DNA from 3 places in the Streptomyces sp. NPDC053493 genome. Region 3 is predicted to be linked to each of the others. Evidence: riboswitches for the same ligand, from Rfam matches in the RefSeq annotation. Region 3 holds a riboswitch; each other region holds the start of a gene.
The links. A riboswitch is a leader RNA that binds a small molecule or an ion and turns the genes downstream of it on or off. The one in region 3 is predicted to bind cyclic di-AMP.

Region 1 (3,264 bases), on a different contig from region 3:
CCGGGGTGGCGTCCAGGTCGAACATCGCCTGGTCGATCAAGCGCTGCTCGGTGGCGTCGTAGCCGACGAGCTCCGGGCCGATCTGCTCGATGACGGCGAGAACGGCCTTCTCCACGCCCTTGCCCTGGTAACGGTTGGGGTCACCGTCGCGAAGCTCGAGGGCCTCGAACGCACCGGTGGAGGCACCGGACGGGACGGCAGCACGGCCGGTGCTGCCGTCGTCGAGGCCGACCTCGACCTCGACCGTGGGGTTGCCTCGGGAGTCCAGGATTTCCCGGGCTACGACGACGTCGATGGACGGCACGAGCATCTCCTTCTGGGATGTGACGCTGGTTGTGACGCATGCGGCAAGGTCTCGTTCGCCTTGCGACAAGAGCCTAACCGGCCCGGGGGCTCCGACCGGCCGGGCGCCCGCCCGCTGGGACGAAAAAGGACCCGAGGGCATGCATCTCGGGACGAAAGACCCGGTTACCAATCAGTAGATTCCGGTCGTAAGAAACCGGTCCGGAGCAGCTGCTCCGGACCGGTTCCTTCCACTCACCGCGGGGTCTGCCGCCGGCCGGCGCCGGCGGGCGGTACTACTTCAGGTGGAGCTGCTGACCCGGGTAGATGAGGTCGGCGTCCTGGACGATGTCCTTGTTGAGCTCGAAGAGCTTCTGCCAGCCGCCCTTGACGCCGTGCGCCTGGGCGATCTTGCTGAGGGTGTCGCCGGAGACGACCTTGTACTCGCCGTCGCCCTTCTTGACCTTCTTGCCGGTCGGGGTGGTGACAGTCTGCTTCGAGGCGGCGCTCTTGGGAGCGGTGCGCTTCTCGCTGCGGGTGGTCGGCTGCTCGGTGGAGCGCTTCGGGGTGGTCTTCGGGGCGGCCGGCTTGGGGGCGGCGGCCGTGGCGGAGCCACCGTCGTAGGAGGCGCCGGACAGGCCCACGCCGCAGCTCGGCCAGGCACCCTTGCCCTGGCTCGCGAGGACCTTCTCGGCGACCGCGATCTGCTGGGACTTGGAGGCCTGGTCGGCGGTCGGGGCGTAGGCGGTGCCGCCGTACGCGGCCCAGGTGGAGGCCGAGAACTGCAGGCCGCCGTAGTAGCCGTTGCCCGTGTTGATGGACCAGTTGCCGCCGGACTCGCACTGGGCGACGGCGTCCCACTCGGCGCTGGTGGCGGCCGAGGCGGTGCCGGCGGCCATCAGCGGGGCCGCGACGGCGACGCCGGCGGCACCGGCCAGCGCGAGGGCGCGGGCGGCCTTGGAGGAACGACGGTGTTTGCCCTTGCCGGAAAGCAGCATGGAGGTTCTCCTCACCGACGCCTACGAGGTGAGCTGTCGGGTTCGGGCCTGTGAGTTGCCCGGCCGCGTGACCTAGCACGCGGCTTCACCCCAAGCCGATCGTCGGCCGTCTGTCTCAACGGCCGGGGCCGGCGCTTACCTTGGGTCCCCCGCTCCTGCCTTCGGCGCTTGCGCGACGACTGTTCCCGTCGGTCGGCGGCAGGATTCGGCGGACCGGTCGACGGGGCCCGCGGTGGCGAGCGGTCCTGACCGTAGACACAGACCCGGGGGAAGTTCAAAGACCATCAACCCGGAAAAATCGCCCCTACTTGCGCCCCGTCAGGGTGTGTTTGCGCAGGTGAGGGGCGATTCGGACAAACTTTGCGGACGTGACACGCCAGTTCGGGAAGAGAGACCCATGTCTCACTTGCACAGAACGGACATTCAGGGCCGGTTCGCCGTCCTGACTAGGCGTCGGACCCGGCCGTCCCGAGGTTCAGTTCCAGGCTCTGACCAGGGAGGATGAGGTCGGGATCGGTGCCGACCGTCTTCTTGTTGTGGTCGTAGAGGGCGGTCCAGCCGCCGAGCAGGCCGTTCTCCTCCGCAATGCCCGAAAGACTGTCACCCGGCTTGACGGTGTATTCGTCCGCCTTGTCCGAGGTGCCCGTATTTCCGGCCGGCGCGCCGTCGGTCGGAGCGGCGTGACGTCCCGATTCGGGCGTGGTGTCCGTTGCGCCCGGTTCTTCTGTCGCGGCGTCACCCCGGTGCTTGCCGGTGCCGGGCGTCGTCGACTCCGGCGCACCGGGCGTAACGGATGCGTCCGGCGTGACGGGCGTACCGGGCGCGGCGGGAGAGGTGGGGCTCGTGGGCGCCTGGGGCGCGGTCGTCGCCTGGCCGGGCGTGACGGTGGATCCGGCCGAGGGCGCCGTGCCCGGCGCGGACGGGGTGGCCGGGGTCGCGGGCGTGGCCGGCGTGGTCACCGGCGCCGAGGGCGCCGCGGAGGTCGCACCGGATCCGGCCGGCAGGCCGTCGGTGCGGTTCGACTCCGGAAGCGGTCCCGTGGACTCCTTGGGCGCGGCGCCCGGGCCCGGGTCGACGCCCGGCGCCTTGCCGTCCTTCTTCAGGCCGGCGATCGGGGCGCAGGTGGCCCACTGGGTGTCGCCGGCGGCGAAGGCCTTCTCGGCGACGGCGATCTGCTGGGCGCGGCTGGCGAGGTCCGCGCTCGGGGCGTAGGCGAGGCCGCCGTGGCGCTCCCAGCCCTCCTGGGTGAACTGCAGGCCGCCGTAGAGGCCGTTGCCGAAGTTGGCGCTCCAGGCGCCGCCCGACTCGCACTCGGCGACCCGGTCCCATGTCGCCGCGTCTGCTGCGGAGGCCGACCCGGTGGCGAGCAGCGGCAGCGCCATGGCCGAGCCGGTGACCCCCGCCGCGACGACGAGTGCGGGGGCCTGGCGGGGTCTGCGGTGACGTCCGTTCCCGGAGCGCATGCGGAGTGCCTTTCGCGTGACTGCTGAGACTGCGGGTGAACGTAGCGGCATTCGAACGCGCGTCACAAGTCGATGCAGCAGAGATCACGCGAAGATCACATTTCTGACGGAGCGTCAATTTTCTTCGGTGCGACGCTCCGGGGCGAACTCCACCGGAAGGGTACGAAGGCCGCGCATGATGAGCCCGCCGCGCCAGCGCAGTTCCGCCGGATCGGCCCCAAGTCGCAGGTCCGGCAGGCGTTTCAGCAGCGTCGCCAGCGCCGTCTGCCCCTCCAGCCGGGCCAGCGGCGCGCCCAGGCAGTAGTGGATGCCGTGCCCGTAGCCGAGGTGCTGGTTGTCGCGCCGCGCCAGGTCCAGGGTGTCCGGCTCCGCGAACCGCGCGGGATCGCGGTCCGCGGCCGCCAGCACCACTAGGACCGGGTCGCCGGCCCGGATCTCCTGCCCGCCGACGGTCAGGTCCTCGGTGGCGAACCGCCAGGTCGCCAGCTCCACCGGCCCGTCGTACCGCAGCAGCTCCTCGA
Region 2 (3,264 bases), on a different contig from region 3:
GCCCTGACCAGCTCCGTGCCGTCCGGCCCGTGCGTGCCCTGCGCGTCCATGCCCTGCCTCATCCTGACCGTCCTGCCTGTTGCCGATGCCCAACACCTGGGAGATCGCGCCGCGACCACCGGATAACGGAAAACGGCCGGGAATTTTCGAGATCTTTCGAAGGGAGCCGAACCTCACCCCAAGGCTTTCGCACATTGTTGCGACAAGACCGGGCATACGCGGTGGTGCGGGCGCCGGACGGACCGGTGCCAGGCTCACCCGGGAGGTGCCGTCATGGTTCCGCTCCTGATCGTTCTCCTCATCATCCTGGTGCTGTTCGGCGCGGGCTTCGCGCTCGACGTGCTGTGGTACGTCGCGATCGCCGTGCTCGTGCTGTGGCTGCTCGGCTTCCTCTTCCGCAGCGGCAGCGGATCCCGTTGGTACCGGTGGTGACCCGGCGGGAGGCCGGTGCGGCCGCGGGCGCCGTTCAGGAGCCGGCGAAGGGCCAGGACTCGATGTCGCGGTAGCGGATCGGTCCCGGCCCGCGCCCGGCGTTGCTGCCGACCAGGTGCAGCCGCCCGGACGTCCAGCGACGGCCGGAGAACCCGGCCAGCCCGGAGGCCGCCGCGAGGACCTGTGTCAGGTCACCGCGGCGGGCCCGGGCCAGCGTCAGGTGAGGACGCAACGGCCGGTCCTCGAACGGGATGCCGCACGTCTTCACCACGTCGCGGACGTCGGCGGCGAGCAGGTGCAGCCCCTCCACGTCGCCGTCGATCCCGCTCCACAGCACCCGGTCGTCGAAGTGGCCGCTGCCGCGCAGTGCCAGCTCCAGGGGCCGCCGCGCGGCCGCGAGACCGGCGAGCGGCGGCCGCAGCAGGGCGGCGGCCCTGGCCGGGAGCTCGCCGAGGAACGCCAGGGTGATGTGCCAGTCCTCGATGCGGTTCCAGCGCAGCGAGGGAAAGGCGTCCAGGGCGGGGCGCAGGGCCCGCGCCAGTTCGTCCTTGGCGTCGTCGGGCGGGGCGAGGGCGACGAACACGCGGATGGTGGGCGCCGGGGGCTGATCGTTCACGCGGGACTTCGTACCATCCCCGGCCCGCCGCGCTCCGGCCGGCCCCCGGCCGCCGGATCCGTCCGCGCCCCGCCCTGGTCCGGTCACCCGCCCTGGTCCGGTCAGTAGGCGCCGAAGACGTTGTCGATGGAGCCGTAGCGGGCGGCCGCGTAGTTGCAGGCGGCGGTGATGTTGGCGACCGGGTCGTACGGGTCGTTGGCCGTGCCCGCGACGTGGTAGGCCTGGAAGGTCGGGTCGATCACCTGGAGCAGGCCCTTGGACGGGGTGCCGGCGAGGGCGTTGGAGTCCCAGTTGTTGATGGCCAGCGGGTTGCCGGACGACTCGCGCATGACGTTGCGGTAGATGCCGTCGTACGTGCCGGGGATGCCGTTGCGGGCCATGATGTCGAGGGACTCGCGGATCCACCCGTCGAGGTTGTCGGCGTAGCCGGCGGCGCTGGAGGCGGCCACCGCCTGGACGGCGGCGGCCGGGCGGGCGGCCTTGGTCGCCGCGCCCGTGGCGGCCGAACCGGCGCCGGCCGTGCGCGTGGTCTTCGCGTGCGAGGCCTTCGCCGTGGCGCTCTTCGCGTGCGCGGTCTTGGCGTGCGCGGTCTTCGACGGGGTGGCCGAGGCGTGGACGGTGAGCTTCAGACCCGGGTGGATGAGCGCCGGGTCGGCGCCGACGGCGGCGCGGTTGTCGCGGTAGAGCTTCTTCCAGCCGCCCTGCACGGAGTACTTCCGGGCGATCTTGGAAAGCGAGTCGCCGCGGACCACGGAATACTTCACCGGGCCGGCCTTCTTCGCCGTGAGAGCGGCCGCCGCCTTTTCGACTGCGACGATCGTATGCACGTGCTGCGCGGCGGGAGCTCCCTGCGGGGTGACCGCCGCGGCGCCGGTCGCGCCGGCCAGCGGCAGGGCGAGCGCGGCGCTGCCGGTGAGGCCGGCGGCCGCGATCGAGCGGGCGAGCGGGGTGTTCTTGGGGCGGCGGTGCTTACCGTGTCCACGCATGGCGAATTCCTCTCCTTCGCCTGCGAGGTGAGCTGTCGGGTTCGGGCGGGAGATGCCCGGCCGCAGTGCGCGGCTTCACCCCGAGCCGGGCCCGGACGACCGGAGCCGGCGGCAAACCTGGGTCCCCCGCTCCTGCCGGACGTGTGGTGAGTGCGGTGTACCGGTCGGCGGCAGGATTCGGCGTTTCCGTCCGGTTGCCGGGTGACCGTACGCGAATGGGAACGACGAGAACAAGGCCCTAATTAATCAACGCAAATGAATTGATCCGGGAAATGAAAAAGGATCACCGCACCTCCGCGCCACCACCTCCCCAACCCTTTTCCCCGGTCTCGCACTTGACGCCGTGACAGCAACGCCGGGCTCCCATTCCCACCTTGGAAAGGAATAGCGGGACATCACATGCTTTGTCCGATTCTGGGCGTGTGGAAGGTCACGCATTCCGCAGGCATTGCGTGCGGCCGCCGGGCTGTGCTGGAATCCAGCGGAACCTACGGACCGGGATGCTCGTCAGTCCCGGGGCGGCCTCGGGGCGCGGGGCCGGACGGCGGGGGGTGCCGCGTGCGCGGCACCGGACGCCGGGCGTACGGGATCGACGCATCCACGTACCCGCAGGAGCCGCATCATGAGCTACACCTCCACCAGCAAGCACGTCCTCGGCCAGAACCAGTACGGCAAGGCCGAGAACCGGATCGTCACCATCGAGCGCCGCGGCAACGACGGCGCCTGGCACGACATCCGCGACCTCAACGTCTCGGTCGCGCTGCGCGGCGAGTTCCGTGAGGTCCACCTCACCGGCGACAACGGCAACTGCCTGCCGACGGACACCACCAAGAACACGGTCTACGCCTTCGCCAAGGAGCACGGCATCGCCTCGCCCGAGGCCTTCGCGATCCTGCTCGCGAAGCACTTCGTGCACTCCCAGCCGGTGATCCACGAGGCGCAGATCCGCGTCGAGGAGTTCGCCTGGGAGCGGATCTCCGTGCCCACCCGCGCCGAGCAGCACTCCTTCGTCCGCAAGGGCCAGGAGGTGCGCACCGCGCAGGTCACCTACAGCAAGTCCACCGGGCAGCTCCAGGTCGTCTCGGGCCTGAAGGAGCTGACCGTGATGAACTCGACCAACTCCGAGTTCCACGGCTTCGTCAAGGACCGGTACACGACCCTGAAGGAGGCGTACGACCGCATCCTCGCCACCAAGGTGACGGCCCGCTGGGCGCACTCCGCAGTGGCCGC
Region 3 (3,264 bases):
CGGACTCGGGGTCGGTCTCCGGGGCGGGCGGCGGCGCTCCGGGCGGGCACGGTGCTCCGGGCGCTCCGGGCGCGTACCGGGGCGCGCGGCGCTTCATCCGGGCGCTGCCGCCGTTGGTGATCGTCGGCGGGGTGGTGTACGACCTGGCGACGCCGCCCACCTACACCGCGGCCCCGCTGTTCTCGGCCGCGCCGCTGATCGCCGCCCCGTTCTTCTCCACCCTGACGACGCTGCTCACCGGCATCGCCGCCGTCCTCGCGAGCGTCGGGCTGCACGTCTACAACGAGACGGTGGACCAGATCCCGGCGCTCACGGAGACGCTGACGGTCCTCACCGTCTCGGCGCTGGCGCTGCTGATCAACCGGGTCGTACGGCGCAGCGGCGAACGGCTCGCCTCGGCGCGGGTGATCGCGGAGACGGCGCAGAAGGCGGTGCTGCCGACGCCGGCGGCGCGGATCGGCGGGCTGCAGATCGCGGCCCGGTACGAGGCGGCGCAGGCGGACGCGTTCATCGGCGGCGACCTGTTCGCGGTGCAGGACACCCCGTACGGGGTGCGGTTGGTGGTCGGCGACGTACGGGGCAAGGGGCTCGACGCGGTGGAGGCGGTGGCGGTGGTCATCGGCGCCTTCCGGGAGGCGGCCGAGCAGGAGTCCACGCTGGAGGGCGTGGCGGCGCGTCTGGAGCGGGCGCTGGCCCGGGAGGGCACCCGGCGCGACGGGCTCGACGCCTTCGAGGGCTTCACCACCGCCGTCCTGGCCGAGATCCCGGGTGGCGACCGGACCGTACGGGTGGTCAACCGCGGCCATCCGGAGCCGCTGCTGCTGCACGCGGACGGGGCGGCGCAGGTGCTGCGGCCGAGCGAGGCGGCGTTGCCGCTGGGGATGGGAGAGCTGGCGGTGTGGCCCGACCGGGCCGAGGAGACGCCGTATCCGCCGGGCGCGACGCTCCTCTTCTACACGGACGGCCTGTCGGAGGCGCGGGACGCGCACGGTGAGTTCTACGACCCGCGGGAGCGGCTCGCCGGGCGGATCTTCCCGGGGCCGGAGGAGCTGCTCGACGCGCTCGTGGCGGACGTGCGCCGGCACACGGGCGGTGGTGCGACGGACGACATGGCGCTGCTCGCGGTGAGCCGTCCGGCGGTGGGGCAGCCGGAGCGGCGCCGGACGATGCCGGTGGTGCCGCCGGGTGGTGACCGGTCGTAGTCGAAGGGTCTCCCTCCGATAACAATTGACTCAACGTCAGTTTGAAGGTGTGTCGGCGATGTGTCGGCGGCCTCTTCTGAACGGTGGTCAACTCGGGACATAGCCTCACAATTCAGTGAATGATCAAGGGGAACGGCTTGGAATCGAGTGGCCGCGTCTATTAACGTTCGATAACGCAGCGCGGTCGTCCCAGCCGTCGCAAGAGACGGCACCGTGCGCGCGCGCCGAATCCCGTAAGGGAACCGGGGAACCACCACTTGGGGTGAATCGGGCCCCACCGCACTCGTGCGGCACGCCCGTAGGAGACCTTCCTGCTCCGAACCCGTCAGCTAACCCGGTAGGCGAGAAGGAAGGAAAGGAGAGCGCCTCCGTGGCGTCCAACACCCCTGCTCCCGAAAACCCCTTCGACTATTTCGGCGCTCCCGGTCCGGCGGGCGCCGCCGAGGGCCCGGGCGGCGGCGAGGAGTGGAACCCCACCGAGGACTCCCTGCGGGACCGGGGCCGCTCGGGCGGCCGCCACCGCGTGGTCAAGCAGCGCTCCAACTTCGCCCGCTCCTCCACCGTGCTCGGTGTCGGCGTGATCGCCGCCGTCGGCGCCGGCGGCCTGGCCACCGCCCAGCAGAAGCCGCCGGTCTCGATAGCGCTGCCGGACGTCGACCTGCCGGACGTCCACCTGCCCGACGCCTCCGACCTGCCGGGCGTCGGCGGTCTGATCGGCGGACACGACGAGGACGAGGGCGGCTCCGAGGCGACCGGGGCGGGGAACAACACCCAGCCGCTGACCGCCCTCACCTACACCACGGCCGACCAGGCGGGCACGGGCTCGGCCGGCGGCACCGGCGCCGCGCAGGCCGGGGCCACCCGGACCGACGCCGGCGAGGCGCTGCGCGCCCGCATCCTCCAGCAGGCCGAGCAGCAGCAGGCCGCCGCGGACGCCGAGGCGAAGGCCGCCGCGGAGAAGGCCGCGGCGGAGAAGGCGGCGGCGGAGGCCGAGGCCAAGGCCGACGCGGCGGAGAAGGCGGCCGCCGAGGCGAAGAAGAAGGCCGAGGAGGAGGCCGCGGCGAAGGCCGAGGCCGAGCGCCTGGCCAGGCTCGCCGCGAGCTACGCGCTGCCGACGTCCTCGTACACGATCACCTCGACCTACGGCGAGGCCGGCTCGATGTGGTCCTCCGGCCACCACACCGGCCTGGACTTCGCCGCGCCCACCGGCACGCCGGTGAAGGCGGTCCACGGCGCCACCGTGAAGTCGGCCGGCTGGTCCGGCGCGTACGGCTACCGGATCGTGCTGGAGCTCGAGGACGGCACCGAGGTCTGGTACTGCCACCTCTCCTCCATGACGGTCGGCGCCGGCCAGTCCGTCGGCACCGGCGACACCATCGGCCGCGTCGGCGCCACCGGCAACGTCACCGGCCCCCACCTCCACCTGGAGGTCCACACGCCGTCCGGCGCGGGCATGGACCCGGCGGACTGGCTCCGCTCCAAGGGCCTGAGCATCTGAGGCCCAGCCGGCTGCTCTAGCTCCGGTACGGGTTGTAGCCGCCGTAGTCGAGGTACTGCGGCGGCGACCACACCCGGCCGGTGGCCCGGGCCGCGTACGTCAGCGCCGGCGAGGCGACCTGCCGGCGCTGCCACAGGTGGTGCAGCAGCTCCTGCTCGCGGGCCGTGAAGTCCGGCGCCGCCTGCCCGCGCCGGGCCCGGTGGCGCAGGAACGCCAGGGTCGTCGCGAACGCCTCGTACTCGCCGACCGCCTGGGCGCCGGGCTTGCCGAGGCTGCGGGCGGCGTAACCGCGGGCCAGCGAGCGGGCCCGCATCGAGGAGAGCGCGAGCGGTTCATCGGGAGCGAGCCAGCCGGCCGTCGCGTAGGCCGGAAGCTCGCCGGATATCGTGCGCAGCTCCTTCTGCCGGCTCCATATCGCGAGCCAGGTCAGCAGGGCGAAGACCGGCACCATGAACATGCCGTAGACCAGCAGGAACGCCAGCGGGTGGAAGCTGGCCGAGCCGTTCCACAGCGCGTGCATGCCCATGGCGAGCAGCAGGCCGCCCAGCGGCAGCAGCACCAGAC

Region 1: it holds a riboswitch for cyclic di-AMP, as region 3 does, so the genes downstream of both, ACIGO8_RS29425 (transglycosylase family protein) here and ACIGO8_RS33915 (M23 family metallopeptidase) in region 3, are expected to answer to the same signal.
Region 2: it holds a riboswitch for cyclic di-AMP, as region 3 does, so the genes downstream of both, ACIGO8_RS10770 (transglycosylase SLT domain-containing protein) here and ACIGO8_RS33915 (M23 family metallopeptidase) in region 3, are expected to answer to the same signal.

The regions. Positions count from the first base shown of each region.
Region 1 is NZ_JBITXS010000013.1:52,223-55,486, forward strand. It holds gene eno (phosphopyruvate hydratase) at 1-304, opposite strand, end outside; gene ACIGO8_RS29425 (transglycosylase family protein) at 579-1,280, opposite strand; cyclic di-AMP (ydaO/yuaA leader) riboswitch at 1,284-1,457, opposite strand; gene ACIGO8_RS29430 (transglycosylase family protein) at 1,727-2,743, opposite strand; gene ACIGO8_RS29435 (cytochrome P450) at 2,858-3,264, opposite strand, start outside.
Region 2 is NZ_JBITXS010000003.1:139,167-142,430, reverse strand. It holds gene ACIGO8_RS10785 (sigma-70 family RNA polymerase sigma factor) at 1-50, opposite strand, end outside; gene ACIGO8_RS10780 (hydrophobic protein) at 274-432, shown strand; gene thpR (RNA 2',3'-cyclic phosphodiesterase) at 467-1,048, opposite strand; gene ACIGO8_RS10770 (transglycosylase SLT domain-containing protein) at 1,150-2,034, opposite strand; cyclic di-AMP (ydaO/yuaA leader) riboswitch at 2,039-2,227, opposite strand; gene pucL (factor-independent urate hydroxylase) at 2,657-3,264, shown strand, end outside.
Region 3 is NZ_JBITXS010000025.1:8,821-12,084, forward strand. It holds gene ACIGO8_RS33910 (PP2C family protein-serine/threonine phosphatase) at 132-1,202, shown strand; cyclic di-AMP (ydaO/yuaA leader) riboswitch at 1,415-1,561, shown strand; gene ACIGO8_RS33915 (M23 family metallopeptidase) at 1,573-2,700, shown strand; gene ACIGO8_RS33920 (PrsW family intramembrane metalloprotease) at 2,717-3,264, opposite strand, start outside.